2 regions of the Janibacter sp. FSL W8-0316 genome follow, and region 2 is predicted to be linked to the other one. Evidence: riboswitches for the same ligand, from Rfam matches in the RefSeq annotation. Region 2 holds a riboswitch; the other holds the start of a gene.

Region 1 (15,665 bases), 590 kb from region 2:
GGTGGCATCCAGGTCTTCAACGACTATCTCCACTTCTCGCCCGAGGCGACCCCGATGATCTGGGACCACGTCCTGGGCCAGGTGAGCCGCAACTACGCGCGGGCCGAGTCGTGAGGAGCCTGACCCAGCAGCTGCGGACGTCGACGGGGGAGCAGCGCCTCTCCGCCCTCGACGGCTACCGCGGCCTCTTCGTCACCCTCGTCCTGCTCTACCACTTCGGCGCGACCTTCCTGGTCGGCGGCTGGGTGGGCATCAACCACTTCTTCGCCTTCTCCGGCTACCTCATCACCCGGCTGCTCATCTCGGAGCGGGCCCGCACCGGCCGGATCGACGTGTGGCGCTTCTACCGCCGCCGCGCCGAGCGGCTGCTGCCGGCCCTCGTCGTCGTGTGCACCGCCGTGCTCCTTGCCGCGCTCTTCGCCGGGTCGGCACACCGCCACCGCGACGCGGGTGACGTGCTCGCCTCCCTCTTCTTCGTCCAGAACTGGCGGCTCATCAGCCGGGACGACGCCTACTTCGAGCAGGTGGGCAACCCCTCGCCGCTGCAGCACGCGTGGACCCTGGGCGTGGAGGAGCAGTTCTACCTCCTCGTGCCGCTGCTCGTGCTCGTGCTCTTCGCGGCCTTCCGCACCAGCCGCACCGCCCGCCTCGTCGTCGTCGCGGCACTCGCCGTCGCCTCGGCCGCATGGACGGCCCACCTCGCCGGCTCGGGAGTCGACTTCGCCCGGCTCTACTACGGCACCGACACCCGGGCGCAGGCACTGCTCGTGGGTGCTGCGGTCGCCGTGCTGCTCGGGCGGGACCACCGCGGCCGACTGGGGCGGCGCCCTTCGCGTGACGTCACTCAACTCATCGGCCTCGTCGGCTTCGCCATCTCGCTCTCGGCCTTCTTCGTCGTCGGGCCCCGCAGCGAGTGGCTCTTCACCAGCGGCGGCATGCTCCTCTTCGCCGTCGGCGCCGCGATGATGGGCCTGGCCGCGACCGACCCACGCCCGCTGACGATCAACCGGATCGCGAGCTGGCCGCCGGCGGTGCTGCTCGGCCAGATGACCTACGGCCTCTACCTCTACCACTGGCCGATCCACCTGTGGCTCGGTCCGCTCCTCGACCCGCTGCCGCTCGTCGTCTCCGTGCTCGGACAGCTCGCCGTGACGATCGCCGTCGCCTGGGCGAGCTTCCGGTGGCTCGAGGTGCCGGTCCTGCGGGACGGCTTCGGCGCCCTGCTGCCCCGACGGCGGCCGGGACGCACCTGGGTGGTCCCGGTCGCCGGGGTGGCCGTCGTCGCGGTACTCGCCGGCTTCGTCTTCACCCGCCCGGTGAGCGAGGAGGACCTCGACGTCCCCCCGCTCGTCGCGGCCGACGCCGAGGTCACCCCGGCCGACCCGCCGCTCGACATGGCCCTGCTCGGCGACTCCGTCGGGGTCTCGCTCGGCGAGGGCTGGCGCGACGACGACCACCCGGGCGTGACGATGACCAACCTCTCGCGCATCGGCTGCGACCTCGTGGACGCCCCGCTGTTGTCCGACGGCGCGCCCATGCCGGAGGACGCCGCCTGCGACGACTGGCGCCGGGACTGGCCCCAGCAGGTCGAGGAGGCCGGGGCGAGCGACCTGCTCGTCCTGCCCGGGCCGCAGCTCATCGGTGAGCACGAGGTCGACGGGCGCACCGTCGGGTCGCGCTCGGCCGACCACGCGGCCCTCATCACCGAGACCCTCGACGACATCGAGCGGCGCGCCCACGAGGCCGGGGTGACGCACGTGCAGGTGGCGACGATGCCCTGCCGCGAGGTCGACCCGGACAGGCTCGACCCGTCGCTGCGGCAGTTCGCCGGCCCGATCTCCGACCCGGCCAATATCGGCTGGGTCAACGACGTCATCCGCGCCTGGGCGCGCGGCGAGGGCGGGTCGCAGCGCACCTCGGGGGTGCAGCGGCAGGCCCTCGACCTGTGGGAGCCGCTGTGCGGCGACGGCTACCGCGAGGAGATCAACGGCGTGCCGCTCTACTCCGACACGGTCCACTTCTCGCCCGCGGGCGCCGCGATGGTCTGGACCTGGCTGACGCCGCGGGTGGTCGAGGCGACGCGTCAGTAGGCCGGTCGTATTCTGGCGGCCATGAGCGCCTCGCCCGACGGCATGATCCCCCGCACCCCACCGACGGTGGACCACGTCGACTACTCCGGGGAGGGGCTGGCCGAGGGGGAGGTGCCGGGCGCTCCCTTCGCGCTGGTGACGTCGTGGATCGACACCGCACGGGCCCGCCAGGCCGACCGCGGCGACGTGCCGGAGCCGCTGTCCTTCGCCGTCGCGACCGTCGACGAGCAGGGGCGGCCGGACGTGCGCACGGTGCTCATGCGCTTCCTCGACGCCCGCGGTCCGGGCTTCGTCACCAACCTCGAGTCGGCCAAGAGCCGGCAGCTGCAGGCCTCCCCGGTCATCGCCGCGACGATCACCTGGCCGGCGATGTTCCGCGCGGTCCGCTTCCGCGGGCGGGCCGAGCTCGTGGCCGAGGCCGAGATCGACCGCTACTTCGCCGAGCGGCCGCGCGGGTCGCAGCTGAGCGCGTGGGTCTCGCACCAGTCGCAGCCCATCGAGGGCTGCGAGCCCCTGGAGCGCGCCTGGGCCGAGGTCGAGGAGCGCTTCGCCGGTCAGGACGTGCCGCGCCCCGACTTCTGGGGCGGCTGGCGGATCGTCTGCGACGAGGTCGAGGCGTGGGCCGGTCGGAGCAACCGGCTGCACGACCGCTTCCGCTGGACGCGGGTCGCCGACGGGGGACTCGACGTCGCGGGCGCTTGGCAGGTCGAGCGCCTGCAGCCCTGAGTCGCCTCACCAGTGGTGCATCGACGCCCGCACCACGCCGGCGACGTCCTCCTCGGTGACCTCCCGCGGGGCCGTCGCGAGCAGCCGCTGCTGCTGCATCGTCCCCGACACGATGCCGTCGACGTCCGCGTCGCCGTAGCCGATCTCGGCCAGGCCCGAGGGCTGGCCGATGTCACGCATGAGGCGGCGCAGCACGGCCGAGAGGCGCTCCGGCTCGGACACGTCGGCGTCAAGGCCCTGCGGGTCGAGCCAGGCGGCGGCGGTGAGGTGGCGCTGCGGGTTGGCCGCGAAGGTCATCGCGAAGGCCGCCGGAGCCGTCGACGCGACCGCCATGCCGTGGGGCACCATCGCCTCGTCGACGTCGTAGTCGCGCGGCCGGAAGTCGGAGCCGAGGTCGTGGACCCGCCCGGCGATCGGGTAGGCGTTGGCGTGCGGGACGTGCACACCGGCGTTGCCGAAGCCCATCCCCGCGAAGGTCGCCGCGAGCGCCATGTCGGCCCGCGCCTGCTCCTCACCGGCCACCGCCCCGCGGAAGGCGCCGGCGAGCAGCCGCATCGCCTTTTCCGCGTAGAGGTCCGAGATCGGGTTGGACCCGCAGTAGGGCACGCGCTGCTCGGGCGTCTTGTGCTCGTAGCTCGTGTAGGGCCGCGCGGTCCACGACTCGAGGGCGTGGCACAGGATGTCCATGCCCGCCGACGCGGTGACCCCCGCCGGCTGGGTCGCGGTGAGCTCGGGGTCGACGACGGCGAGCACCGGCCGCAGCCGCTCGTGGCTGATGCCGGTCTTGACCTGGGACGCCAGCACGTCGAGGACGCACACGGTCGTCGACTCGGCCCCGGTCCCGGTCGTCGTCGGCACCGCGACGAGTGGGAGCACCGACTGCTCGGGCGCGCGCCCGCCCCCGACCGGGGCATTGACGTAGTCCATGAGCTCACCCGGGTTGGTGAGCAGCAGGGACACCGCCTTGGCCGTGTCGATGCTCGACCCGCCACCGACGGCGACGACGGCGTCGAAGGGGGCCGCCCCCTTCGCCCGCTCGACGGCGGCGACCAGCGACACGTCACTGGGCTCGACGGCGGCGGAGTCGTGCACGTCGACCCGCAGCCCGGCCGTGCGCAGGGCCTTGGCGACCCGCTCGGGGTGGCCGGTCGCGGCCAGCCCGGGGTCGGTGACGACGAGCGCGCTGCGAGCGCCCAGCCCGGCGACGTCGTGGCCGATCTCGGTGACGGCGCCGGGGCCGAACTTCAGCCGCGGCGCGGCATAGGTGAAGACGGACTCGGGCGTGTGCGGTGACGTGGGCATGACGGTGCCTTCCTACTCCCGGTGGACCTTGTGGGCCGCGGCCTGCGCCCGCGGCTTGATGACCATGAGGTCGATGTTGACGTGGCGCGGCCGGGTGGCCATCCAGGTGATCGCCTCGGCGATGTCGTCGGCGACGAGCGGCTCGGCGACGCCGGCGTAGACCTGCTCCGCCCGCTCCCGGTCACCCTTGAAGCGGGTGAGCGAAAATCCCTCGGTCTGCACCATCCCGGGCGCGATCTCGGTGACCCGCACCGGCTGGTCCACGAGCTCTAGACGCATCGTCTCGGTCATCGTCGCCAGCGCGTGCTTGGCCGCGGTGTAGCCGGCGCCGCCCTCGTAGGAGGTGCGCCCCGCGATGGAGCCGACGTTGACGATGACCCCCTCGGCCGCCACGAGCGAAGGGAGCAGCGCCTGCACCACGCGCAGGGTCCCGATGACGTTGACCTCGTACATCGCCCGCCAGTCCTCGACGTCGCCGGTCGCGACGGGGTCGAGGCCGTAGGCGCCGCCGGCGTTGTTGACCAGCACGTCGAGCCGGTCGCCCACCTCGGCGGCCAGGGCGGCCACCGCGTCGGGGTCGGTGACATCGCAGGTGACCGCGCGCCCGTCGATCTCGGCGGCGAGGTCGGCGATGCGGTCGGTGCGGCGGGCCGCGCAGACCACCTCGTGGCCGGCCGCCGCGAGGGCGCGCGCGGTGGCGGCGCCGATGCCGGAGCTGGCGCCGGTGACGAGGGCGAGGGGGCGGGTCATGGGGTCTCCTTCGGGCGGCGACGCTGACACCGCCCAACGTATCGACACCGCGGCAGGAGAGGATGGCCGGGATGAGCGAGAGCGAGACCTTCGGCTGGAGGCGCATCGCCGTACCCGCCTTCGGGCCGACTCTGCTCTCCGCCGCGGCCACGGGTGCCGTCGTGCCGATCGCGGCGCTGCGCGCCGACGAGCTCGGGGCGAGCATCGGCACGGCCGCCTTCGTCGTCGCCCTCACCGGCGTCGGCCAGCTCGTCGGGGTCCTGCCCGCCGGGGCGCTCGTCGCCCGCATCGGGGAGCGGGCCACGCTCGTGCGCGCCGGGCTGCTCGACATCGTCGCCCTGGCGGTCGCCGGCTGGGCGCCCTCGCTGTGGCTCATGGGCGTGGCGCTCCTGCTGAGCGGGTTGGCGTCCTCGGCCTTCTTCCTCGCCCGGCAGGGATACATGATCGACGTGCTGCCGCAGCGGCTGCTCGCCCGCGGCATGTCGCTGCTCGGCGGCTCGATGCGCGCGGGCCTGCTCCTCGGGCCGGTCCTGGGCTCGGTGGCGATCGCCCCCTTCGGCCTGCAGGGGGCCTACGGCGTGGCCGTGCTCCTCGCGGTCGGCTCGGTGGTCACCGTGCTCACCGCACCCGACCTCACCGGCGACCACGAGCGCGCCCGGGCCGGGGAGCCGCACACGGGGGTCCTGCGGGTCGTGCGGCAGCACGCGCGCCTCCTGCTCACCCAGGGCATCGGCGTCACGGTGATCTCCGCGCTGCGGCAGTCGCGGTTGGTGATCCTGCCCCTGTGGGCGGTGCACATCGGGCTCGACGGCGTCGACTCCTCGCAGATCTTCGCCGTCGCCGGCGTCGCCGAGCTGCTCCTCGTCTACCCGGGAGGCTGGGTCATGGACCGCCTCGGCCGGGTGTGGGTCGTCGCGGTGCTGCTGTCGGTGGTCTCGACGTCCTTCCTCGCGCTGCCCCTCGCCGGCACGAAGGGGGAGCTGCTCGCCGTGGCCCTCGTCATGGCCCTGGGCAATGGTCTGGGGTCCGGCATCGTCATGACCCTCGGGGCCGATGCGGCGCCGGACCGCGACCGCGCGCAGTTCCTCGGCGCCTGGCGCCTCATGGGCGAGCTCGGCCACGCCGGCGGCACGCTCGGGCTGAGCGCGGTGACGGCCCTGGTGTCGCTGCCGGTCGCGGCCGTGGTGCTCGGCGCGACCGGGCTCGTCGGGCTGGGCTGGACGAGCCTGTGGGTCTCGCGGGCCGACCGGGAGCGCGGCAAGGCATGATGGAGCCGTGAAGGATCTCATCGACACCACGGAGATGTACCTCCGCACGATCTTCGAGCTCGAGGAGGAGGGCATCCCGCCCATGCGAGCCCGCATCGCCGAGCGGCTGGGGCACTCGGGTCCCACCGTCTCGCAGACGATTGCGCGCATGGAGCGTGACGGACTCGTGAGCCTTGGCGAGGACCGTCGCCTCGTGCTCTCCGACGAGGGCCGGCTCCTCGCCACCCGCGTCATGCGCAAGCACCGCCTCGCCGAGCGACTGCTCGCCGACGTCATCGGCCTCGAGTGGGAGCACATCCACGACGAGGCCTGCCGCTGGGAGCACGTGATGAGCGAGCGCGTCGAGCGCAAGATCCTCGCCATGCTCCCCGAGCACCGCGAGTCGCCCTACGGCACCCCGATCCCCGGCCTCGACGAGCTGCTCGCCGGCGGCGATGAGGCTCCGGCCGACGACTACCTCGAGGGGCTCTCCAGCCTCACCGACGTCGTCGACGGCGGCCTGACCGGTCCCTTCCGCGTGCGGCGCATCGGCGAGCCGGCGCAGGAGGACCACGAGGCGCTCGCGCTGCTCACCGAGGCCCGGCTGCGCCCGCGCGAGGTCGTGCGCGTCACTCCCGAGGACGACCGCATCATCGTCGCCCGTGACGGCGCAGCCTCCTCCGACGCGGTCTCGCTGCCGCGCGACGTGGCCGTCCACGTCTTCGTGGAGCAGATCGCGCCCTGACCGCGTGCGTACCGTGCCGTGACCTCGGTGTGACATTTTCGTGATCGGCAGGTACGGCCGGGAGGTCCGTCTCCCCTGGGCGGATCCGTCACGCGGACGCCAAGTCCTGCCACCGCACCGACGGTTGTGAGAGCACACCGCATGGCAGGAGCGGGGGACCCACTCATGGGGCATCGCGGATGCTCCTCGGGGTGAAGTCCCGGGGCGTGCGGACCGCTGGGTCGGTCCGGTGCCGCGGGACCGGGCCGCACCTCTGGCCCGAACCCGACAGCTGACCTCGCAGGCGGGACAGAGGTATACATCGTGTCTCACAACGTCGGGCGCCACCGCGCTCCTGAGCGCTACAACCCCCTGACCGAGATCGGCACCGTCATCAGCCAGACGGGCACCCCGCTGGCCAAGGGCTCCGCCGTCCTCGCCGCCTCCGGTGGTCTCGTCGCCGCCATCGCCATCCCCGCGCAGGCGAGCACCGCCGCCGACCAGGTCGACGCCACCCCGGTCCAGGCCGCTGCTGCCCCCGCCGCCCCGGCTGCCGTGGCCGTCACCGCGCCGAGCGCCCCGGCCACCTCGACGGCCGCGACCTCCGCCTTCGGCAAGATCGAGGTCGAGCCCGTCGCCAAGCCGACCGGCCCCACCCCCTACCAGCTGCGCATGCGCGCCGAGCGTGAGCAGGCTCGCGAGGCCGCCGCGCAGGAGCGTCAGCGCGAGCAGGAGCAGGAGCAGGAGCAGGCGCAGGCGCAGGCCGAGCGCGAGCAGGCCGCGCAGGAGCGCGAGTCCGAGGCCGCCAGCCGCTCGCAGGAGCGCCAGTCGCCCGCCCCGCAGGCGAGCACCTCGACCCCCGCCGCCGAGACCGCGGCACCAGCCCCGGCCGCCTCGAGCAATGTCGTCGAGATCGCCAAGCAGTACATCGGCACCCCCTACGTCTACGGCGGCTCGACCCCCGCGGGCTTCGACTGCTCCGGCTTCACGCAGTACGTCTTCGCCAAGGCCGGCAAGTCCATCCCGCGCGTGACCACCGCCCAGCAGGCCGCCGCCACCCCGGTGTCCAGCCCGCAGCCGGGCGACCTGGTCTTCTTCGGCTCCCCGTCGTGGCACGTCGGCATCTACGTCGGCGACGGCATGATGATCGACTCGCCGCGCACCGGCTCGTCGATCTCGATCCGTCCGATCTTCGACGGCGTCTCCGGCTACGGCCGGGTCTGACCGCCGACCCGACAGGGGGCGAAGGGAGCAGCCGCTCCCTTCGCCCCCTGCGTCATGTCGTCAGGACTGCTCGCGCGCCCGGTCCTGCTCCTGCATCCGTCGGTAGGCGGCGCCGAGCTCGTCGTGGTGGAGCAGGTCGTCCTCGACGATGCCGGTGCGGTAGCCGGCGCGGCCGAGCATGTGCGCGGTGACCGGGGCGGTGAGGGCCTGGGCGCCGACGACGATGAGCAGCGTGGCGACCGAGGCCCAGGTACGCACCGTGAGCGCCAGGCCAAGCAGGATGAGCAGCAGACCCAGGGTCTGTGGCTTGGTGGCGGCGTGCATGCGGGCGAAGAGGTCGGGCAGGCGCACCAGGCCGATCGCGCCGACGAGGGCCAGCGTGGCACCGAGGAGCAGGCTGATCGCCCCGGCGAGGTCGAGGATCTGTGCCCAGCTCACGAGGCATCGTCCTTGCGGGCCATGAAGCGGGCGACCGAGACCGACCCGACGAATCCGGTGAGGCTGAAGACGACGAGGATCGGCAGCGTCCCGGCGTCACCGGTGCGCACGATCTGCGTCGCCATGATGCCGATGACGATGACGATGACCACGTCGAGGCTCAGGGCGCGGTCGAGGTTGGTCGGACCCCGCGCGATGCGCACGAGGACCAGGCCGGCGGCGGCGAAGAGTAGCCCGAGTCCGATCGACAGGATGATGCTCATGCAACCTCCTGCGTGCAGATCGAGATCTCCTCGGGGGTGCCGATGGCCCGCACGACCCGGGTCTCGACGGCCAGGACGTCTCGTCGCAGTTCCTCCATGCCCTCGGGCGTGGTGACGTGGAAGCCGTGGACGTAGAGGACGTTGGCGCCGCGTCGGGCCTCGACGACGATCGACCCGGGCACGAGGGAGACGAGCGCGGAGACGATCGTCATGTAGAACTCCGAGTGCGTGCGCATCCGGACCTCGACGATCGAGCCACCCTGGCTGGGGCGGCGGCTCAGGGTGGCGCCGGTGATCTGGACCGCGGCGCTCACGAGGTCGACGAGGAAGCGCCCGATGAGCAGCAGGAGGCGCCACGGGTGGATCCGGCCGAAGTACTGGATCGAGGGCAGCGGGAAGATCTGCGTGACGACCGCGCCGATGATCAGGCCGTTGATGATGTTGCCCAGGGTGATGCGGTCCCAGAGCAGGACCCACACGACGGCCAGGCCGATGATCGCCCGGGGCTGGAAGCCGCCGCGCCGACGGGTCGCCGGGGTCGTGTCGATAGCGGTGTCGCTCACGGCGCCTCCTCGGACAGGACGGCGCGGACGTAGGCATCGCTGGAGAGCATCTGCCGGGCCGCCGCGTCGGTGTAGGTGAAGAGCGGGCCGGCGAAGAGCGAGAGGCCCAGGCTGAAGGCGACGACCGCGGCGGCCGCGCCCAGCATGAGCGGCGGCATCGGCCGCTCGACCTGGGTCACCGCCGGCGGCGGCGCGATCGGGGTCGAGGGGCGCTGGGCCGCGACGGCGGCGCCGATGGCGTCGCTCAGCCGCCCGAAGCTCGGGGTGAGCGTCGGCATCTCGAAGGTCTGGTCCTGGCCCTCGACCGCGCGCGGCCGCCAGAAGGCGGCGCTCCACGTCTTGGCCACGGCGTAGAGGGTGAGCAGCGAGGTGACGACCGAGCCGACGACGAGCGTCCAGGCGATGATGCTGCCGTCCTGGGTGCCGGCCTGCAGCAGGCCGACCTTGCCGACGAAGCCGGAGAAGGGCGGGATGCCGGCGAGGTTCATCGCCGGGACGAAGAAGAGGGCGGCGAGCACCGGGGTGCTCGCGGCGAGCCCGCCGAGGCGGTCGATGACCGTCGAGCCGCCCACCCGCTCGATGAGGCCGGAGATGAGGAAGAGCGCGGTCTGCACGGTGATGTGGTGGGCGATGTAGAAGATCGCCGCCGACACCCCGGACTCGCTCGCCAGCCCGATGCCGAAGAGCATGTAGCCGATGTGGCTGACGAGGGTGAAGGAGAGCATCCGCTTGATCCCCGGCTGGGCGACTGCCCCGAGGATGCCGATGATCATCGTCAGCAGGCCGGCCCCCATGATCAGGTGGTGCAGCGGTGACTCGGGGAAGAGCAGGAACTGGGTGCGCACGATCGCGTAGACGCCGACCTTGGTGAGCAGTCCGGCGAAGACGGCCGAGACCGGCACCGGCGCCGACGGGTAGGAGTCGGGCAGCCACGCCGACATCGGGAAGACGGCCGCCTTGATGCCGAAGACGGTGAGGAGCATCAGCTGCAGCGCCAGCGAGACCGTCGGGTCGATCTCGGGCAGGCGAAGGGAGAGCTGCGCCAAGTTGACCGTGCCGGTCGCGGCGTAGACCCCGGCGATCGCCGACAGGAAGAGGAAGGAGGAGACCATCGAGACGATGACGTAGGTCGTCCCCGCCCGGATCCGGGTGCCGCTGCCGCCGAGGGTCAGCAGGACGAAGCTCGCGAAGAGCAGCATCTCGAAGCTGACGAAGAGGTTGAACAGGTCGCCGGCGAGGAAGGCATTGGACACGCCGGCCGAGAGCACGAGATAGGTCGGGAAGTAGATCGCGAGCGGCGAGTCCTCGTCGCCGTCGGCGACGCCCTGCCCGATGGCGAAGACGAGCACGACGAGGATGACGAAGGAGCTGATGAGCAGCATGAGGGCCGAGAGCCGATCGGCGACGAGCGCGATGCCCAAGGGCTCGGACCACGCCCCGAGCCACAGCGCGATGGGTCCGTCGTGGTGGGTGGACCACATGAGGGTGGCGGCGACGGCGAGGCTGGCGGCGAGCACGGCGATGCTGATGGCGACCTGCGCGCGGGGGTGGCGGCGCGCGACGAGGGTGAGGGCGGCGCCGAGCAGCGGCAGCAGCACCGGCATGGGCAGGAGGTTGGCCACGGTCATGCGGTCGCGTCCTCCTCTTCGGCCTCGGTCGTGGACTGGGTGTCGTCGTCGTAGGTGCTGGAGACCTCGTCGCGTTCGGCGAGGCGCTTGATCAGCTCGTCCTCGGCGTCGTCGGGGACGTCGTCGCTGCCGGTGATCCGCCACTGGCGGTAGGCGAGGGAGAGGACGAAGCCGACCGAGGCCAGGGCGATGACGATCGCGGTGAGCACCATTGCCTGGGGGAGCGCGTCGCTCATCTCGTCGGCCGGTCGTGCACCGACGAAGGGGGCTCCCTTCGCCGGTCCGGAGACGACGAGGTAGAGCGTGGCGACGCCGTTGGACGCCAGGACGATGCCGAGGAGCAGGCGGGTGAGCGCTCGCTCGAGGAGCAGGTAGACGCCGGTCGCGATGAGGAAGCCGGCGACGACGACGAGGCTGAGGTTGGGGGCGACGGCGTTCATGCGGTGGCCCCGTCCTCTTCGGCCTGCTTGTCGACACCCGCACCGAGCGAGCGAACGACGTCGAGCGCGAGCCCGATGACGATGAGGTAGACGCCGATGTCGAAGAACATCGCGGTGACGAGCTTGACGTGACCCCAGACGGGGACGTCGAACTGCACGACCGCCGACTGCAGGACGGTGCCGCCGAAGGCGAGCGGCGCGAGCGCGGAGATCGCCGCGACGGCCAGACCGGCCCCGAGGACGAGACCGGCGCTCACCGGGGCGGCGCGGTCGAGCTCGGCGCGACCGCCGGCGAGGTAGCGCACGAGCAGCGCCAGACCGAGGACGAGGCCACCGGCGAAGCCACCGCCGGGCTGGTTGTGCCCGGAGAAGAGGAGGTAGAGCGAGAGCGCGATCATCACGTGGAAGACCAGCCGGGTGGCGGTCTCGAGGATGACCGAGCGGCGCTCGCGGGGGATCGACGCGGTGACCGGGCCCTGGTTGCGCCGGCGGGTCCACGAGCGCTCGACGTCCTGGGTGCGCACGAAGACCAGGCTGGCGATGCCGGTCGCGGCCGCGACGAGGACCGAGATCTCGCCGAGGGTGTCCCAGGCGCGGATGTCGACGAGGGTCACGTTGACGACATTTTGTCCGTGGCCGAAGTCGTAAGCCTGCTCGGGGAAGGCCTTGCTGATCGGCTCGTGGATGCGGGCATTGGCCGCGACGACCGTGAGGGTGGAGATCGCCGCGCCCATGGTCCCGGCGAGGGCGAGGCGCCACAGCCGGCGGCGCGAGCGGCGGCCGGAGCGGGGGCGGCGGCGGAAGTCCTGCGGGAGCATGCGCAGCACGAGAACGAAGAGCACGAGGGAGAAGGTCTCGACGAGCACCTGGGTCAGGGCGAGGTCGGGCGCCCCGTGCAGGTGGAAGAGCAGCGCGAGCCCGTAGCCGGTGAGGCCGACGAACATCACCGACTGGAGGCGGTTGCGACCGCGCACGGCGAGGATCGCCGCGGCGATGACGAAGAGCCCGACGGCCGCCTGGCTGAAGGTGTCCCACAGCCGGACCTCGGTGCCCGGCAGGGCGGTGGCGGCGACGACGCCCGGCAGGAGGATGACGACGAGGAAGATCGTGCCGAGGTAGGTCGGCAGCGAGCCGCCCTGGGCGAGGGCGGTGACCTCGACGGCGAAGCGGTCGAGGGCCTTCATGAAGCGCTGGTAGACGCGCTCGGCGTTGACCACCTCGGGCAGCGCGGCCTGGACCCGGGCGAAGGGGGCCCGCCCCACGAAGAGCAGGAGGCCGGCGACGATGGCCACGACGGTCAGCCCGAGCGCCGGGGTGAGGCCGTGCCACAGCGCGAGGTGCTCGGGCTCGGCGCCCGGCAGCGTCTCGGTGTAGGGGCGGAAGAGCTCGGTGAGCGGGTCACCGAAGAAGCCGGACGCCAGGGTCGTGAGCGACAGCAGGACCGGCGCGATGAGCAGCGCGTGGGGGGCGGCGAAGGGGGTGGGGCTCGGGGCGGCGCCGGTCGCCCCCTTCGTCGCGAAGGCACCCCAGACGAACCGCGCGGAGTAGGCGACCGTGAGCACGGACCCGGTGACGAGGCCGGCGACGGCCAGCCAGCCGGTGGTCGTCGACAGGGGGCCGTGGGCGGACTCGATGACGGCGGTGAGCGCCGACTCCTTGGCGACGAAGCCGACGAGGGGCGGCAGGCCGGCCATCGAGGCGGCGGACAGGGTTGCGGCGGCGGCGAGGACCGGTGCGGTGCGCCCGAGGCCGTGCAGCTGCGTCAGGTCGCGGGTGCCGGTCCCTTTGTCGATGATGCCGACGCTGAAGAAGAGCACCGACTTGAAGAGGGCGTGGGAGAGGACGAGGGCCAGGGCGGCCAGCCCGGCGGCCTGGGTGCCGACGCCCGCGAGGACGGTCATGAAGCCCAGCTGGCTCACCGTGCCGTAGGCGAGGAGGAGCTTGATGTCGTCCTGACGCAGGGCCCGCCAGCCACCGAGGATCATCGTCCACAGGCCGAGGACGAGCAGGACCGGACGCCACCCGGGCACGTCCGCGAAGATCGGCTCGAGCAGCAGGATGAGGTAGATGCCGGCCTTGACCATCGAGGCTGCGTGCAGGTAGGCGCTCACCGGGGTCGGGGCGGCCATGGCGCCGGGCAGCCAGAAGTGGAAGGGCACCTGCGCCGACTTGGTGAGGGCGCCGACGAGGACGAGGAGGGCGGCCGTCGTCGTCAGGGCGCCGGCCGGGGGCGGCGAGGCGAGCATCTCGCTGATCGTGTAGCTGCTCGTCTCGCCGATGATCACCGTGCCGATGAGCATCGCCAGGCCGCCGAAGGTCGTGACGAGCAGGGCCTGGGTGGCGGAGCGGCGGTTGGCCGAGCGCACCGGGTTGTGCCCGATGAGCGTGTAGGAGAAGACCGTCGTCAGCTCCCAGAAGATGTAGAGCGCGAGCAGGTTGTCGGCGAGGACGAGGCCGAGCATGGCGCCCGCGAAGGCGGTGAAGACGCCCGTGAAGCGCCACAGGCTGGGGTCGTCGGGCTTGAAGTACCAGGCGCAGTAGAGCAGGGCGAGGGCACCGACGCCGGTGACGAGCAGCCCGAGGAGCCACTGGAGGGTGCCGAGCCGCAGCGCGAAGTCCATGCCGAGCGAGGGGACCCAGGCGATGTCCTCGACGATCGACCGGCCGGCGGTCACGTCGCCGGTCTGGGCGAGGAGCCAGGCGAAGGCCGCGGCGGGCACGAGGGCCAGGACGAGGAAGGCGCGTCGGTTGAGGAACTTGGCGAGGCCGGGCGCAACTGCTGCCGCCGCGAAGTGCGCAAGCAGCAGCAGGGTCACGAGGGCCTCTCACGGGTCCGGGGACGGGAGGCCAGTTTAACGGCAGGTGACCGGCGCCCCGAGGCCGGGGTGCACGCGCGTCCTCGCGGTGCCGTAGGTGCCCGGCTCGGCAGCTCCCGAAGAAATCTCGGCCCACCCTCTTGAACTCTTCGAACACATGTTCGATACTGGAGGGGCGAGGGGAGGCGCCATGACACAGCAGTCGATCACCGATCAGGTCAGTGGGACCACGGTCCCGGGGCGCCTGCGCACCGTCCTTGCCGAGGTGTCCGCCACCGGCGTCGACGGGCTGACCGAGGTCGAGCTGCTCGAGGTCGTCGCCCTCCTCGAGATGACGAAGGGGGCCGCGGCCGCCGCGCAGGCCCGCGCCACCGCGCGCTTCGTCGAGGAGCGTGACACGCGGGTGGCCGAGATGGCCGCCGCCGAGGAGATCTCCCGCCGCGAGGCCTCGTTGCGACGCCGGGCCACCCGCAGCGAGGTGGCGCTGGCGCGGCGGTGCTCGCCGGGTCAGGCCGACCGTCACGTCGGCGCCGCGCGGGCGCTCGTCCACGAGCTGCCCGGCACGATGGCCGCGCTCACCGCGGGTGAGATCAGCGAGTGGCGGGCGACGATCGTCGTCCGCGAGACGGCCTGCCTGTCGCCGGAGCACCGGCGCGAGGCCGACCGCCGGCTGGCGGGTGGGTTGCGCGACCTCGGTGACCGGGCGCTGGCTGCCGCGGCGCACCGGGCGTGCGTCGACCTCGACCAGGAGTCGGTCGTCGAGCGGCGGCGTCGGGCCGCCGCCTCGCGGCACGTGTCGGTCCGCCCGGCGCCTGACGGCATGGCCTGGCTGTCGATCCTCGGGCCGCTCGTCGACGTCGTCGGCGCCCACGTCGCGCTGCGCGCGGCCGAGCAGGCGCGGCACGTGGCGACCGGTGACCCGCAGGCCGATGCGGCTGCCGCCGCCGACCCGCGGGGTCGCGGTGCGTGGATGGCCGACACGGCGCTCGAGCTGCTCTCCGGGCGGGCGCCCGGTCAGCCCCAGCCGGTCGAGATCGGGCTCGTGATGCGCGAGGGCGTGCTCCTTCCGGGCGGGCGCTCGGGCGCCGGCGCCGGCGCTGGCGGCGCCGACGACGAGGTCGAGGTGCCGGGCCACGGCGCGCTCGCCGGTGACCTCGCCCGCGAGCACGTCCTGCGACTGCTCGACGCGGGCGATGACCGAGACGGCGAGACGGCGCTCTGGTTGCGGCGGCTCTGGACGGCGCCCGCCGGGCGCGATCTCGTGGCCGTCGACTCGAGGCAGCGGATCTTCGCCGGGCGGCTGAGGCGGCTGATCGAGCTGCGCGACGCGACCTGCCGGGTGCCGTGGTGTGATGCGCCGGTGCGCGAGGTCGACCACGTCCGCCCGGTCGCCCGGGGCGGCGAGACCTCCGCGAGCAACGGCATGGGCGTCTGCCAGCGGCACAACCTCGACA
Region 2 (15,665 bases):
ATATCTTGCCCACGAGCGCGCCCGTGGGGAGCGCCTTCGCCGTTTCGTCATGGGGAGAGCAGACGTGCGCACCACCGTTGTCAGGACCACCATCGCCGGACTCGTCATGTCGGGCGGCTTCGCGCTGACCCTCGCCACGCCGGCGGTCGCCGTGCCGAGCGACCTGTGCGGGGCGGGCACGACCTTCACCGTCACCAGCGCCGAGGGCGTCGACGCCGCGCTCGTCAGCTCGGTGCGCGACGCGCTCACCGCCCGCGGGCTGTCCGCGGTCGACAGCGGCGCCGACGTCTCGGCCGTCGTCGCGCCGGCATCGGATGTGGCCGCCGGTGGCGACGCGTCCGTCATGGCCGTCGCGCTGACCGCGGGCGAGCTCGACCCGGCGACCGCGACGCAGGGCACCGACTGGGCCCAGGCGGTCTGGACCGACGGTGCGACCCCGGTCCACACGCTCCTCGACGCGTCGTGCGGGGCGGCTGCGCCCGACGCCGCCGACGACACCCCGGCCACGGACTCCGAAGCCGACGGCGCGGTTCCCGCGTCGGCCGACGAGGCCTCGGCGGCGGACGCCCAGCAGGCCGCGCCGCTGGCCGCCCCGCAGTCTGCTCCGGCCGCTGCCCCGCAGGCGGCCGCCGCTCCGGCCGCTGCCCCGCAGGCGGCTGCCGCGCCGGCCACTGCCCCGGCCGCTCCCAAGGCTCCGGCTGCTGCACCCGCAGCGCCGGCGGCCCCCAAGGCCCCCGCCACGGCGCCGAGCCGGTCATCCGTCACCGTCTCGGCCTCGTCGGCCGCGCCCTCCGTCACGACCGCTGACAAGGACTGCCCCGACTTCTCCTCGCAGGCCGAGGCGCAGACCTTCTTCACCGCCAACGGCGGCCCGGCGATCGACCGTCACCGCCTCGACGCCGACAACGACGGCATCGCCTGCGAGACCTACTTCGGCACCGACGGCTCCGACGCCGCGGACCGCTCCCAGGCCCGCACGATCAACGCCGGTGTCCCCGACGTCGCCGGACCCAACACCTTGGGCCTCCTCGGCGGCGGGCTGCTGGTCCTGAGCGGTATCGGCGTCGCCGTGCGCGCTCGTCGCGCCAGCTGATCGGGCGCGGCACCCTGAGACGACTCGCGCTGCTGCTCGTCGCCCTCGTCCTCGTCACCGGGGGCGCGGCACTGACGTGGTGGTCGTTCGCGGGCGGCGAGGAGACTGTCGCGGCGCCGGTCCCCAGCCAGACCTTCGCGGTGGCGTCGCCGACCCCGGACCCGACCCGCACGGCGACCGTCGCCGCGATCCCCGACGACCCGGCGCCGTCCTCGAGCACCTCGACAGGCTCCCCGTCGAGCACGAGCCGGGAGCTCGTCATGTCGCCTGACCGCATGGGGCCCGATCGCCTCTACGTGCCCTCGCTCGGGATCTACGCGAGCCTCGACGGCGTGAAGTTCAGCAGTGGGTCCCTCGACATCCCGCGCGAGCCGTGGCGGGTCGGTCGCGACGTGTGGTCCGCCCCCCTCGGCGCCGGCGCGGGGACGACCCTGCTCGCCGGGCACGTCGACCTGTCCGGGACCCCTGGTGCCCTCGCGCGGCTCAGTGACGCCCGTCCGGGAGCGCTGGTCCACGTCACCGACGGCGCGGGTCGTCGGTCGACCTTTGTCACGACGAGCCTGCAGAGCTACTCCAAGGTGTCGCTGCCCCGCTCGATCTTCAGGGTGGACGGCCCCCGCCAGCTCGCCCTCGTCACCTGCGGCGGCCCGGTGATGACGATCGACGGGGAGCAGCACTACCGCGACAACGTCGTGCTCACGGCGGTGCCGGCGAGCCGCTGAGCGGACCCGACCGTCCCCGTCCGGGACCCCGGTTGCCCCTCGGGCCCCGACTCAGCGCTTCGCGTAGAGCCCCTCGATCGCCTCGGCGCGCTGGGTCTCGATGACGTGGCGCTTGAGCTTCTGCGTCGCGGTCATCTCGCCCGACTCCTCGGTGAAGTCGTCGTCGAGGACGACGAACTTCTTGATCCCCTCCGCCTTGGAGACCAGCTCATTGGCCTCGTCGACGACGTCCTGGAGCTCGGCCTGCGGGTCGGCGGGTCGCTCCGCCTCCGGGTCGAGCGTGATGAGCGCTGCGACGAAGGGCCGCCCCTCGCCGACGACCATTGCCTGGGACACGAGCGGGTGGGAGCGCAGCACGTCCTCGAGCGGGCCGGGCACGACGTTCTTGCCGCCGGCGGTCACGATGATCTCCTTGGCCCGCCCGGTGATCGTCAGGTAACCCTCGTCGTCGAGCGAGCCGAGATCTCCGGTGGCGAACCAACCGTCGACGATCGAGGATCGGGTCGCCTCCTCGTTGTTCCAGTAGCCGTCGGTGACCACGGCCCCGCGGACCTCGATCGCCCCGTCCTCGCTGATGCGCACCTCGTTGCCCGGCAGGGGGCGCCCGACGGTGCCGACACGCTGCTGGCCGGGCCCGTTGACGGTGATCGCCGCGCAGGTCTCGGTCAGGCCGTAGCCCTCGTGGATCGGCACGCCGACGCCGCGGAAGAAGTGGCCGAGGCGCTCGCCGAGCGCCCCGCCGCCGCTGATCTCGTACATCGTCTCCCCGCCGAGGGCCGCGCGGACCTTGGCGTAGAGCAGCCGGTCGAAGACCGCGTGCAGCACACGCAGCCGCAGCCCGGGGCGGCCCGGGCGCGGGTCGTCGCCCACGGCCCGGCTCCAGTCGACGGCGACCTGCTCCCCCTTCGCGAAGACGGCGGCGGAGACGCGGCGCCCGGCCGCCTTGGCGCGAATGCCGGCGTGCACCTTTTCGAAGACCCGGGGTACGCCGACGACCATGTGCGGACGGAAGGAGCCGAACTTCTCGACGATCGTCGAGAAGTCGGACCAGAAGCCGACCGTGGCGCCGGACTGCGCGGCGATGTAGGCGACGGAGCGGGCGAGCACGTGCGCCATCGGCAGGAACATCAGGATGCGGCGGCCGGGCGCCCCGACCTCGCCGATCGGGTGTGCCAGGCAGCCGGCGACCTCGGCGGCGAGGTGCCGGTGGGTGAGGACGACCCCCTTCGGCCGACCGGTGGTGCCGGAGGTGTAGACGATCCCGGCGAGGCCGTCGAAGGTCACTGCGTCCCGGCGCGCGTGCACTTCATCCTCGGCCACGGTCTGACCGCGCTCGGCGAGGGTGGCGAGGGCGCCGTCGTCGATGACGAGGACTTCGACGTCGAGACCGGTGGCCAACTGTGCCATCGCCGGCGTCTCGACGAGCAGGACCCGTGCACCGGAGTCGCGGACGATCCACTCGAGCTGGCTGCGCGACGACGACGGGTAGACGGGGACGGTGCCGGCCCCGGCGTTCCAGATCGCCTCGTCGAGCAGCAGCCACTCATAGCGGGTGTCGGCCATGAGCACCACACGGTCACCGGCGGCGACGCCGCTTGCGACGAGTCCCCGGACCGTCGCAACGAGGCTCTCGAGGTGCTCTCCGGCGGTGATGGTCTGCCAGTCGCCGTCGACGACGTGGCTGAAGGAGGGATGCTGCGGGTCCTCCTGCGCCCGACGCCAGGGACGAAGGGGGAGCAGGTCGCGGTCGGTGAGCTCGAGGGCTTCGCCGGTGGCGTGGGTGGCGGGCACGGATGACCTCCTGGGACGACTACACGTGTAGAAAGGGCCAGTGTCTCACGCGCCTTCGGCACCCGAGCACGACAAGGCCCCGACCGTAGCGGTCGGGGCCTTGTCGTGCGAGCCGCTCGGGAGCGGCCTGCGCGGGGTCGCTCAGAAGCGGCCGTAGGTCACGTCATCGGTCCAGATGTCGCGCTCCTGCACCGGCGACTCGGAGTTGCCCGCGTCGATGATCTTGCCGTCGCCGGCGTAGATCCCGTTGTGGTACGCGGGGTTGCCGAAGAAGACGATGTCACCGGGCTGTGGGTTGGAGACCGGGGTGGCTGCAGCCTGCTGCTGCTGCGTCGTGCGCGGGATGTCCTTACCCGCCTTGTCGTAAACGTACTGCACGAAGCCGGAGCAGTCGAAGCCCGCGGTGGTCGTGCCGCCGTAGACGTAGGGCGTGCCGGTGAGGCTGCGCGCGGTGTTGACGATCGACGAGTCGGAGGCCGGGGCGCTGGCCGAGGCCTGGGCGGTCTCGGCGGTGCCACCGTCCGCGGACTGGGCACCACCGGTCGAGCTGGAGCCGCCGCCGGTCAGGCCCAGGGCGGAGCCGGTCTCGGGGCCGACGATGCCGTCGGCCGACAGACCGTTCTTGGCCTGCCAGCTCTTCACGGCCTGCTCGGTCAGGGACCCGAAGACGCCGTCGGCACTGACGCCGACCTTGTCCTGGATCTGCTTGACGACGCTGCCGGTGTCGCCGACGCGCACGTGGTCGGAGAAGGAGGTCGAGCCGCTGGGAGCGACGGAGTTGCCGGCGCTCTGCGCGCCGCCGGTCGAGGCGGTCTGCGAGGTGGCCGGGGCCGGAGCCTCGGGGCCGCCCTGGGCTGCCGCGCTCGTGGCGGTCATCGTCGATGCCCCCAGGCCGAGAGCCGTGGCGGCGAGGACGCCGGCGCCCGTGCGCTGTGCCGCAGAGCGGTGGGCGCGGGGGGCGGCGTGACGTGCGGTGTAGAACATGGTCATGCTGTCTCCTCTCGCCTGCGAAGTTAGCTGTCGGGTTGGGATGGAGACCATCCCGCCCTTCGACCGGGCGATGCCCCGCCGTAGGACTTCACCCCGAGGCCGTGTGGCCAGAGGTTGGGTCCTCCGCTCCTACCGGTGCTGCTGGGGTACCCCGTCGAGGTGGTAGGACTCGGCGTCCTCGACGGCGTCCCGGCAGTGGCCGGGACCGCGTTCGACCATAGGTCATATAGTCACGAAATGGTAACGCGGGTGGCGAAACCCGTTGTGCACCAATGACGCAGGGGCAGCAATGACGAAGGGGCGAAAATGACGAAGGGGGCCCCGACCGTGATGGTCGGAGCCCCCTTCGTCGTGGGGTGCTGGGGTCAGCGGACGCGGCCGTAGGTCACGTTGCTCGTCCAGATCTTGCGCTTGGTCGTGTCGACGCGCGCGTTGCCGGCGTCGTACATCATGCCGTTGCCGGCGTAGATGCCCATGTGCCAGGCCGGCGCGCCGAAGAAGACGAGGTCGCCGGGCTGCGGGGAGTAGACGCGGGTGGTGGCGCGACGCTGCTGCTCGGCCGTGCGCGGCAGGCTCTTGCCGTGGCGGGCGAAGACGTACTGCGTGAAGCCCGAGCAGTCGAAGCCGGAGCGGCTCGTGCCGCCGTAGCGGTAGGGCGTGCCCACGAGGCTCGCCGCGGTCGAGAGGACCGAGGAGCTCGAGACGGTGCGGGTCGACGTGCGCGTCGAGGTGCGCGACGTGGACGTGCTCGTGGAGCGCAGGCCCATCTTGGTGCCGGTGCGGGGGCCGACGATGCCGTCGGCGACGAGGCCGTTGCGCTTCTGGTAGCGCTTGACCGCGGACTGGGTCATGGGGCCGAAGATGCCGTCAGCGCTCACGCCGACCTTGCGCTGGACCTGCTTGACCAGGCTGCCGCGGTGGCCCCGCTTGACCAGGCCGGAGAAGGTCGTCGCAGAGGTGGCCGACGAGGCGGAGGCGGCAGCGGGAGCGCTGACCGCAGAGGGAGCAGCGCTGGCGCCGGGGGCGGTGGCCGCGGCGGTGCCCAGGCTCACGGCGGCGACGGCGACCATGCTGGCGCCGGCGCGGCGGGGGGTCTTGGTGCTCGGGGCGCGGTGGCGCCCGGCGTAGAACATCGACATGGGATCTCCTCCGCCTGCGGAGTTAGCTGTCGGGTTGGAGTGGAGATGAGCACTCCGCCTGCTCGTCTTGCGACGAGCAGACTTCACCCCGAGGCACTGGGGCCGGTGGTACGTGGGTCCCCCGCTCCTGCCGTGGCGTTCAGGGACCACCCGGCTGGCAGGACTCGGCGACCTGGTGGTGACCCCGCAGTGTGGGGTCGAAAAGAAGAGTAGGGCATCGGGACACGGTTTGGTCACGAATCTGTGGAGAACTTTTATCGGTCTCGGCGTGTCCGTGGCGCCGGGCGCCCGCGGCAGGCGCCGGCCCGCCTCAATCGGTGCCGTGCACCGCCCGGTGCAGCTGCGCCATCTCCTCGTCCATGCGCGCGGCCGTGGCCGCCGCGTCGGTGATCCGCTGGCGCAGGTGGGCGGGGACGTCGCCCTCGTACTTGTAGAAGATCTTGTGCTCGGTGCTCGCCCAGAAGTCCATCGCGACGGTCCGGAACTGCACCTCGACGGGAACCTGGACCGGCCCGGAGGAGAGGAAGACGGGGATCTCGAGGATGACGTGCAGCGACCGGTAGCCGTTGGGCTTGGGGTTGGCGATGTAGTCCTTGACCACGCGCACCGAGATGTCGGCCTGCTCGGTGAGGGCGGTCATGAGGCGGTAGACATCGGCGACGAAGGAGCAGATGACCCGCACGCCGGCGATGTCGGTGATGTGCTCGCGCAGGGCCGGGATCTCCAGCTCCACGCCCTGCCGGGCGGCCTTCTCGAGGATCGACTCGGGGCTCTTGACCCGGGTGGAGATGTGCTCGATCGGGTTGTCGAGGTGCAGCTCGGCGAACTCCTCGCGCAGGATCTCCAGTCGCGTCGCCACCTGCTCCATGCCGAAGCGGTAGCCGAGCATCATCCGGGTGAAGTCCTCCCGGATCTGCGCGAACCGACGCACGGCGTCGTCGGAGAGCTCGGGTAGGCCAGGGGGCTGGGCGGCGCTGGTCACCCGTCCAGCGTAGGCCGGTGCCCTGAGAGCCGGGTGTGCACCGGTGAGGCCGGACGAAGGGGGGGAGCGTCCCCTTCGTCCGTGGCCACTAGCGTGCTGCAGTGATCTCCGTCCCGCTCCTGCCGATCCGCACCGAGCGCCTCGTGTTGCGGCCGTGGCGCGACGACGACGTCGACGCGGCCCTGGCCTACTACGCCGACCCCGAGGTCGCGCGCCACCTGCTCGAGCCGCCGTGGACCCGGGAGGTCGCCGTCGCCCGCCTCGCCGATCGGGTCGTCCGCACCGGCCTGGACACTCCGCGGCAGGCGCTCGCCCTCGTCGTCGAGCACGAGGGCCGGGTCGTCGGCGATGTCGCCCTGTGGGCCACGGACGGGACGGGCACGAAGGGAGAACTGGGCTGGGTCTTCCACCCCGACGTCGCCGGGCGGGGCTTCGCGACCGAGGCGGCCCGCGCGGTCATCGACCACGCCTTCGACCACCACGGCATGCACCGCGTCGTCGCCGAGCTCGACGCCCGCAACTCGGCATCGGCAGCCCTGTGCGAACGCCTCGGCATGCGGCTCGAGGCGACCCACCTCCAGGACCTCTTCAGCAAGGGGGAGTGGACCGACAGCCTCGTCTACGCCGCCCTGGCGAGCGACCGGCCCCGCGACCACGGCGACGCGATCGTCGTCAGTGCCGTCGACCTGCGCGACGCCGACGGGCACGTGCTCACGGTGCGCAAGCGCGGCACCACCGCCTTCATGCACCCGGGCGGCAAGCCCGAGGCGGGCGAGAGCCCGGCACAGTGCGCGCTGCGCGAGGTCGAGGAGGAGCTCGGGCTGGTCCTGGCGCCCGAGGACCTCGAGCTGCTCGCGGTCCACCGCACGGCGGCGGCCAACGAAGCCGGGCGCCCGCTCATCGCGAGCGTCTTCCGGCACCCGCACCTGGTGCGCGAGTCCCGGCCGCGGGTGATGCCGGCCGCAGAGATCGAGGAGGTGCGCTGGACGGACCCGGCGCAACCGCTGCCCGATGACGTGGCGCCGCTGCTGCGCTGGCTCGTCGAGCGCGAGGAGGAACAGTCATGAAGGTCGTCGACCCCAGCGGGCGAACGTGGCGGGTGTCGCGGCGGTGGATGCCGTGGCGGCGCAAGGCACACGTGGGTTACTGGGGCGACGTCCCCTCCGGCCACGGCCTCGGCGACGACCCGATCAGCGCGATCATCGGCGTCTTCCTGCTGATCCTGCTCATCCCCGTCGTCGTCCTGTCGGTCGTCGTGGCGCTCGAGATGCTGGTCCTGCTGCTCGTCCTCCCCTTCGCCCTGCTCGGCCGGATGCTCTTCGGCCGGCACTGGCACGTCGAGGTGCGGGACGGCTGGGAGTTCGCGTGGGAGACCGAGGCCGGCGACTGGCGGCAGAGCGGGCGGGCGATCGAGCACATCGCCGAGGGTCTGCGTCGCGGGCTGGTCCCGTGGCAGGCGGCGAGCCCCGCTGCGGCACAGGCCTCCCCGCACCAACCCGGCACGGGTGGGCCTCCGCCCGGGCAACCGCCCCCGCCGCCGGGCGTCAGGCGAGGGTGAGGAAGAGCTTTTCCATCGCGGCGCGGTCGTCCTCGTTGACCCCGTCGGGCGAGGAGAGGCACTCTCGCAGGCCCGAGGAGACGATGGCGAAGCCCGCGCGGTCGAGGGCGCGGCTCGCTGCGGCGAGCTGGGTCACGACCTCCTTGCAGTCGCGCCCCTCCTCGATGAGCCGGATGACGCCGCCGATCTGACCCTGGGCGCGGCGCAGTCGGTTGACGACCGGGCCCATGTCCTCCATGTCGAGGGTGACCATGTCTCTCTCCTTCGGGGTTGGTGGGTCAGGAGACCGTGCTCGGCAGCGAGGCCAGAGCGGTGTCGAGGCGGGTGCGGGCGTCGGCTGCGACGTCCTGCAGCTGCTCATTGTCCGTCACCCCGACCATCATGTCGGGGTCGAGGGCCTCGACGACGGTGCGGGCGTCGCCGTCGGCGCGCACGACGACATTGCACGGCAGCAGGAGCCCGATCGAGGGCTCGTGGGCGACGGCCTGCTCGGCCAGCTGTGGCCGGCAGGCGCCGAGGATGACGTAGGGGTCGAGGTCGGCGTCGACCTTCGCCTTGAGCGTGCAAGCGAGGTCGATCTCGGTGAGGACGCCGAAGCCCTGCTCGGCCAGTGCCTCGCGCGTCGCGGACAGGGCCAGCTCGAAGGGGGCGTCCACGGTGGTCGTGATGCCGTACTGCATGTCAGTTCTCCCGTTCGTCTGCGTGTCGTGACAGATCAAGTATACCCCGTGGGGTATCGCTGGGACTGAACTCACCCTCCCTTCGCCCAGCCCGGCGGCGTTGTGCGCGCATGGCTGCCCGGAGAGAGGCAACCAGGTGGCACCAGCGACGCCTGGCTCGGTCTGCGACCGCCGAACTGGGTTGGACAGATACCCCGGGGGGTATTATCGTCCGTGCCATGAGCACTGCCGAACTCCTCGCCGTGATCCCGCTCGGGCTGGCCATCGGCCTGTCCCTGGGCGCCCTCGGCGGCGGCGGCTCGATCCTCGCCGTGCCCGTGCTCGTCCACCTGCTGGGCCAGGGTCCGGTCGCCGCGACGACGAGCTCGCTCGTCATCGTCGGCATCACCGCCGCGCTCTCCCTGCCGGCCCACCACCGGGCCGGACGGGTGCGCCTCGGACAAGGCCTGACCTTTGGTCTCCTCGGGGTCGGCGGCGCAGTCGCCGGGTCCGCGGCCTCGCGTGCGGTCGAGCCCGACGTCCTCATGACCGCCTTCGCGGTCCTCATGACGGTCGTGGCGGTGCTCATGCTCCGTCGCGGCACGCGCCCGGAGCCCGACCTCGGGCCGCACGAGCCGATCCTCACCCTCAACCCCGTGACCTGCGCCTGCCCGCGGCTGCTCAAGCTCGTCGTGGCTGCGAGCCTCGTCGGACTCCTCACCGGCTTCCTCGGTGTCGGCGGCGGCTTCGTGGTCGTGCCGGCGCTCGTCATGGTCCTCGGCTTCCCGATGCCGGTCGCCGTGGGCACGTCCCTGCTCGTCATCGCCGTCAACAGCGCGACCTCCCTCGTCGCCCGCTTCCAGCACGGCGCCGGCGAGCTCGACTGGCCGCTGATCCTCGGCTTCGCCGCGGCGGCGGTCGTCGGCAGCCTCCTCGGCAGCCGCGTCGCCGACCGCATCCCCGCGCAGCGCCTCTCCAAGGCCTTCGCGGTCCTCGTCCTGGGCGTCGCGGCCCTCACCGCCGCGCAGGCCCTCCCCGGGCTGCTCGCCTGACGCAACCTGCCCCCGACCAACCCGACTGACCTCCCCTTCGTCCATCCCCGAGCAAAGGAACCCATGACCACCGTCACCACCCGCCCCACGACCCTCACCGCGACCGACCTGCGGGACTGGCTCGCCGAGCCGGCTGGCCCGCGCCTCGTCGACGTGCGCACGCCGGCGGAGTTCGCCGCGTGGCACATCCCCGGCTCCTACAACGTGCCGCTGCCGCTCCTCGAGGAGCACCGCCGCGAGCTGGCCGAGCACCTCGACGACGACGTCGTCCTCGTGTGCCGCTCGGGCGCGCGGGCCTCCCGGGCCGCGAGCGCCCTGGCCACCACCGGGACGGACCACCTGCACGTCCTCGACGGCGGCATCACCGCGTGGGAGAGCGCCGGTGGAGACGTCGTCGCGGGCGAAGGGAGCTGGGACCTCGAGCGCCAGGTCCGCCTCGTCGCCGGCTCGATCGTCCTCACCGGCATCCTCGCAAGCACCGTCGTCCCGCAGGCCAAGTGGCTCTCCGCGGGCATCGGCGCCGGCCTCACCGGAGCCGCCCTGACCAACACCTGCGCGATGGGCGCGCTCCTCTCGCGCATGCCCCACAACCGTCGCCACGAGCCCACCCCAGAGGCCGTCTTCGCGCAGCTGCGCGGCGGCCGGAACTGACAGGAGCGAGACATGATCCTCACCCAGTACTACCTCGGCTGCCTCTCGCACGGCTCCTACCTCATCGCCGACGAAGGGAGCCGCCGCGCCGTCGTCGTCGACCCGCGCCGCGACGTCAGCGAGTACCTCGCCGACGCCCGCGAGCAAGACCTGACGATCGTCGGGGTCATCAACACGCACGTGCACGCCGACTTCGTCGCCGGTCACCTAGAGCTCGCCGCCGCAACCGGCGCGTGGATCGGCTACGGCCCCACCGCTGCCGAGCGCGCCGAGTTCGAGGTGCGCACCCTCGCCGGGCGCGACCGCATCGAGCTCGGTGACGAGGTCACCCTGGAGATCCTCGAGACCCCCGGTCACACGTGGGAGTCGATCAGCGTCCTCGTGCACGAGCGCGGCGTCCCGCGCGCGGTGCTCACCGGCGACTCGCTCTTCATCGGCGGCGTCGGCCGGCCCGACCTCGTCGTCTCCGACGGCTCCACCGCCGAGGACCTCGCCACGGCGATGCACCACACCCTCCACGACGTGCTGCTGCCGCTGCCCGACGAGACCAAGGTGATGCCGGCGCACGGTGCCGGGTCCTCCTGCGGCCGTGGGCTCTCCGACGAGCTCGAGTCGACGATCGCGGCGCAGCGCGCGAGCAATCCCTTTGCCGCGGAGATGTCTGTCGAGGACTTCATCGGGATGGTGACGACCGGCCAACCTTCCGCGCCCGCGTACTTCCAGGTCGATGCCATGCTCAACCTGCGCCAGCGCGACCTGCTCGAGCCCGGGCAGTCGGTCGTCCCCTTCACGCCGGCCGAGGTGGCCGCCGCGATCGCCGGCGGCGTCACCGTCGTCGACGCCCGCTCGCCCGAGGACTTCGCCCGCGGGCACCTCGCGGGCTCGGTCAACGTCGGCCTCGACGGCCGCTTCGCCGAGACGGTCGGCACCGTCGTCGACCACGCCGTCGAGGTCCTCCTCGTCGCGCCCGAGGGCCGGGCGGCCGAGGCGGCGCTGCGGATGGGGCGGATCGGCCACGACGCGGTCGTCGGCCACGTCGCCGCGCCGCTCACGCTCGACGGTCCGCTCGCCCCCCTCATGACGACGAGCGAGCGCACCGAGGTCGCCGACCTCGCGGCGCTGCCCGAGCAGACCGTCGTCGTCGACGTGCGCAATGCCGGCGAGCGCGCCGACGGGCAGGTCATCCCCGGCGCCGTCCACATCCCCCTGGCCGAGCTCGCCCGCCGCCACGACGAGCTGCCGACCGACCGTCCGCTGCTCGTGCACTGCGCCGGCGGGTGGCGCTCGTCCGTCGCGGCGAGCCTGCTGCGCTCGGTCGGCCACACGGACGTCACCGACCTCGTCGGCGGGTACGCGGCCTGGGAGCAGCAGACCGTCGACGCCTGAGCGCCAGAGGTGACCTCACCTCGACCAGAGAGGTGGGGTGAGAGGCGGATGGTGGGCGGAGTGAAGGCCCCTTGTCGTCCCGTCTCGACGTCCTGACGCAGTTTTCGACGATGGACGCGGCAATGACCGCGTCCATCGTCGATATCCACGCCCAGGGGGGCGAAGGGGGTGGCGCGCCTCGAGCCGTCAGCGCCCGAGGGGGGCGCCACCGGGCGCAGGCCGCGTTTGGTCCTCGCGGGGAGCGGGAGTTGACTGAGGGGGTTCCCCTTCGTCCACTCGAGAGGAGCGCCCCGTGCGCACCGTGAAGGCCTGGGCGGCCCCGTCCGCCACCGAACCCCTGACCGCGACGACCATCGAGCGTCGAGACGTCGGCCCCAACGACGTCCTCATCGAGATCGCCTACGCCGGCATCTGCCACAGCGACATCCACACCGCCCGCGGCGAGTGGGGCGACGTGCCGTACCCCCTCGTCGTCGGCCACGAGATCGCCGGTGTCGTCGCCGAGGTCGGCTCCGAGGTGACCAAGCACGCCGTCGGTGACCGCGTGGGCGTCGGCTGTCTCGTGAACTCCTGCGGGGTGTGCGATGCCTGCCGGGCGGGCAACGAGCAGTACTGCCCCGACGCGATCGGCACGTACAACGCGACCGATCGCGACGGCACGATCACGCAGGGCGGCTACTCGACGCACGTCGTCGTCGACGCCGACTTCGCGCTGAAGATCCCCGAGGGCATCGAGCTCGACGTCGCCGCCCCCCTGCTGTGTGCCGGCATCACGACGTGGACGCCGCTGCGCCGCTGGGGTGTGCGCGAGGGCTCCAAGGTCGCGGTCGTCGGTCTCGGCGGGCTCGGGCACATGGGCGTCCAGCTGGCCGTCGCCCTCGGCGCCGAGGTCACCGTGCTCTCGCAGTCGCTGAAGAAGCAGGAGGACGGCCTCGCGCTCGGCGCCACCGACTACCGGGCGACGAGCGACGACGAGACCTTCACCGACCTGCGCGGGAAGTTCGACCTCATCCTCAACACCGTGAGCGCCGACCTGCCGATCAAGCGGTACCTGTCGCTGCTCGCCCCCGAGGGCACCCTGGTCAACGTCGGCGCCCCGGCCGAGCCCTTCGAGGTCCCGGTCTTCTCGCTCATCGGAGGTAGCAAGGCGCTCGCTGGATCCAACATCGGCGGGATCCCCGGCACCCAGGAGATGCTCGACTTCTGCGCCGAGAAGGGCATCGGCGCCAAGATCGAGGTCATCCCGGCCGACAAGGTCAACGAGGCCTGGGACCGCGTCGTCGCCTCCGACGTGCGCTACCGCTTCGTCATCGACGCCGCGACGATCTGAGGCACGCACCCCCGAGCACAAGAGGTCGTCCTGGGGGCTTCTCGCGGCCGACGAACGTCACGAGATGCATCAGGACGACCTCTTGTGCACGCCCGGGGGGCCACGTCGCGGACCACGTCGCCGACCGCCTGGTTGGCGTCGACGTGGGTGTCGTGGGCAAGCGCAGGGTGAATTGCGACCTCGCGCTGACCTATCGTTCACCCGCGGACCGAAGGGGGTCGCGAACATGGGCGCGACCCCCTTCGCCCACCCCGTGAGGTCCGCTCGTGTCCCGCATGCTCCGTCGACTCGCCGGCACCACCGCCGCCGTCGCCCTCGTCGCCGTCCCGATCCTCCCTGCGCAGGCCGTCACCCAGACGACCGCCGCCGCGGTCCAGTCCGCCGCGGCGCCCTCGGTCACCGATGCGCTCGGCCGTCAGGACGGGTCCACCCAGACCGTCCGCGGCTACGTCGTCGGCCAGCCGACCGCGACCGACCGGGTCGTAACGAGCCGCTTCCCCAACGACTACGCCATCGCGGTCGCGGCGACGAAGGGGGAGAGCGACACCTCGAAGATCCTCTACGTCCAGGTGCCGTCGGCGCTTCGCTCGCAGTGGGGGCTGGCCTCCAACCCCGACCTCGTCGGCCAGCAGGTCGACGTCACGGGAGCGCTCGAGAGCTACTTCTCCCACCCCGGGATGACCGGCACGAGCGCCATCGCCCTCGCCGACGGGTCCACCCCCGAGGAGCCGGAGGAGCCCGGTGAGCCGGGCGAGCCCACCGATCCCGGCAGCTACTACGACGGGACCGCGGGCCTGACCGGCTCGGCCCTGAAGTCGAAGCTGCACGACATCATCAGCAACAACACCGTCCTGTCCTACGACCAGGTCTGGGACGGCATCAAGGACGTCGACGAGGACCCGCAGAACACCAACAACGTCGTCCTGCTCTACAAGGGCACGAGCTCGCCGAAGTCCAACAACGGCGGCGACGTCGACAACTGGAACCGCGAGCACGTGTGGGCCAAGAGCCACGGCGACTTCGGCACCTCCAACGGCCCGGGCACCGACCTGCACCACCTGCGCCCCACCGACGTCACGGTCAACAGCGACCGCGGCAACCTCGACTTCGACAACGGCGGCAGCGAGAACGACGAGGCGCCCGGCAACTACTCCGACAGCGACTCGTGGGAGCCGCGTGACGCGTTCAAGGGCGACGTGGCCCGGATGATCTTCTACATGGCGGTCCGCTACGAGGCGGGCGACCGGGTCGATCTCGAGGTCAACGACCAGGTCAACAACGGCTCCAACCCCTACATGGGGCGGCTCTCGGTCCTCAAGCAGTGGAGCCAGCAGGACCCGCCGGACGCCTTCGAGCAGCGGCGAAACGAGCGGATCCACGACAACTGGCAGGGCAACCGCAACCCCTTCATCGACCACCCGGAGTGGGTCGAGTCGATCTGGTGAGGCTCAGTCGGTGAGCACCAGCTCGTAGGTCGTGCCCGCGTCCATCGTCGGCGTGGCGAGCTCGAGCGCGCTTCCCCGCTCGACGGTGAACTCCATCTCGTCCGTCGTCAGGTCGATGCCGCCGCCCTCCTTGACCGGCGACATCGCGTCGCTCGTGCGGATCTCCACCTCGTCGTCGCCGACGTCGGTGAAGGTGATCTCGAGGCCGTCATCGACGCGGACGGTCTGGCCCTCGACCGCCTCGACCTCGGTCGTCGTCTCGGTGGACTCGTGGTCGGGGTCCCAGCCGTTCCAGTCGTTCGCGGTGATCGTCATCGGGACGGGGGCCTGGTCCCGGTCGAGCACCCCGCATCCGCCGAGGGGCAGCGCGAGGGCGAGGGCCGTCGTGAGGGTGAGGTGCCGGTGGGTCATGGTTGCTCCTGTCGTCGCTGTCGGGGATGGGACGGGTCGGAGCCTGTCCCGGTTCCACTGCGGCCTTGACCCTCACACCGTGTGAGGCGACAGGGTGGGCCCATGACCGACACCCCGGACCTCATGTCGATCGGCGAGTTCTCCTACCGGTCGCGTCTCAGCGTGCGGATGCTGCGCCACTACGGCGAGCACGGGATCCTCGTGCCCGCCGACGTGGACGCGGTCTCCGGCTACCGCCGCTACGCGCCCGAGCAGCTCGCCGAGGCCGCCCACGTGCGGCGGCTCCGCGACGTGGGCTTCACGATTTCCGCCATCTCGGTCCTCCTCGCCGCCCACGGCACCGAGAGCTACCGGCAGGCACTCGCCCTGCAGCGGGAGTCCCTCGGCGACGAGCTGCGCGCGGCCAAGGAGCGGCTGGCACTCATCGACCAGCTCCTCGACCAGGAAGGCACTGCC

Evidence for each region. A riboswitch is a leader RNA that binds a small molecule or an ion and turns the genes downstream of it on or off. The one in region 2 is predicted to bind cyclic di-AMP.
Region 1: it holds a riboswitch for cyclic di-AMP, as region 2 does, so the genes downstream of both, NYE39_RS13110 (C40 family peptidase) here and NYE39_RS10220 (C40 family peptidase) in region 2, are expected to answer to the same signal.

Annotation. Positions count from the first base shown of each region.
Region 1 covers NZ_JBBOQX010000001.1:2,656,301-2,671,965, forward strand. The annotation lists gene NYE39_RS13075 (acyltransferase family protein) at 1-114, shown strand, start outside; gene NYE39_RS13080 (acyltransferase family protein) at 111-2,090, shown strand; gene pdxH (pyridoxamine 5'-phosphate oxidase) at 2,112-2,816, shown strand; gene NYE39_RS13090 (hydroxyacid-oxoacid transhydrogenase) at 2,823-4,118, opposite strand; gene NYE39_RS13095 (SDR family NAD(P)-dependent oxidoreductase) at 4,131-4,868, opposite strand; gene NYE39_RS13100 (MFS transporter) at 4,940-6,136, shown strand; gene NYE39_RS13105 (metal-dependent transcriptional regulator) at 6,144-6,860, shown strand; cyclic di-AMP (ydaO/yuaA leader) riboswitch at 6,986-7,161, shown strand; gene NYE39_RS13110 (C40 family peptidase) at 7,164-8,063, shown strand; gene mnhG (monovalent cation/H(+) antiporter subunit G) at 8,124-8,501, opposite strand; gene NYE39_RS13120 (monovalent cation/H+ antiporter complex subunit F) at 8,498-8,764, opposite strand; gene NYE39_RS13125 (Na+/H+ antiporter subunit E) at 8,761-9,327, opposite strand; gene NYE39_RS13130 (Na+/H+ antiporter subunit D) at 9,324-10,955, opposite strand; gene NYE39_RS13135 (Na(+)/H(+) antiporter subunit C) at 10,952-11,395, opposite strand; gene NYE39_RS13140 (Na+/H+ antiporter subunit A) at 11,392-14,211, opposite strand; gene NYE39_RS13145 (HNH endonuclease signature motif containing protein) at 14,402-15,665, shown strand, end outside.
Region 2 covers NZ_JBBOQX010000001.1:2,066,790-2,082,454, reverse strand. The annotation lists gene NYE39_RS10240 (excalibur calcium-binding domain-containing protein) at 65-1,093, shown strand; gene NYE39_RS10235 (class F sortase) at 1,234-1,815, shown strand; gene NYE39_RS10230 (AMP-dependent synthetase/ligase) at 1,867-3,606, opposite strand; gene NYE39_RS10225 (C40 family peptidase) at 3,748-4,596, opposite strand; cyclic di-AMP (ydaO/yuaA leader) riboswitch at 4,593-4,781, opposite strand; gene NYE39_RS10220 (C40 family peptidase) at 4,962-5,735, opposite strand; cyclic di-AMP (ydaO/yuaA leader) riboswitch at 5,732-5,915, opposite strand; gene NYE39_RS10215 (GTP pyrophosphokinase) at 6,046-6,717, opposite strand; gene NYE39_RS10210 (GNAT family N-acetyltransferase) at 6,819-7,784, shown strand; gene NYE39_RS10205 (hypothetical protein) at 7,781-8,275, shown strand; gene NYE39_RS10200 (metal-sensitive transcriptional regulator) at 8,262-8,528, opposite strand; gene NYE39_RS10195 (DUF302 domain-containing protein) at 8,554-8,955, opposite strand; gene NYE39_RS10190 (sulfite exporter TauE/SafE family protein) at 9,174-9,986, shown strand; gene NYE39_RS10185 (rhodanese-like domain-containing protein) at 10,050-10,637, shown strand; gene NYE39_RS10180 (MBL fold metallo-hydrolase) at 10,650-12,023, shown strand; gene NYE39_RS10175 (NAD(P)-dependent alcohol dehydrogenase) at 12,316-13,353, shown strand; gene NYE39_RS10170 (endonuclease) at 13,629-14,798, shown strand; gene NYE39_RS10165 (hypothetical protein) at 14,802-15,209, opposite strand; gene NYE39_RS10160 (MerR family transcriptional regulator) at 15,312-15,665, shown strand, end outside.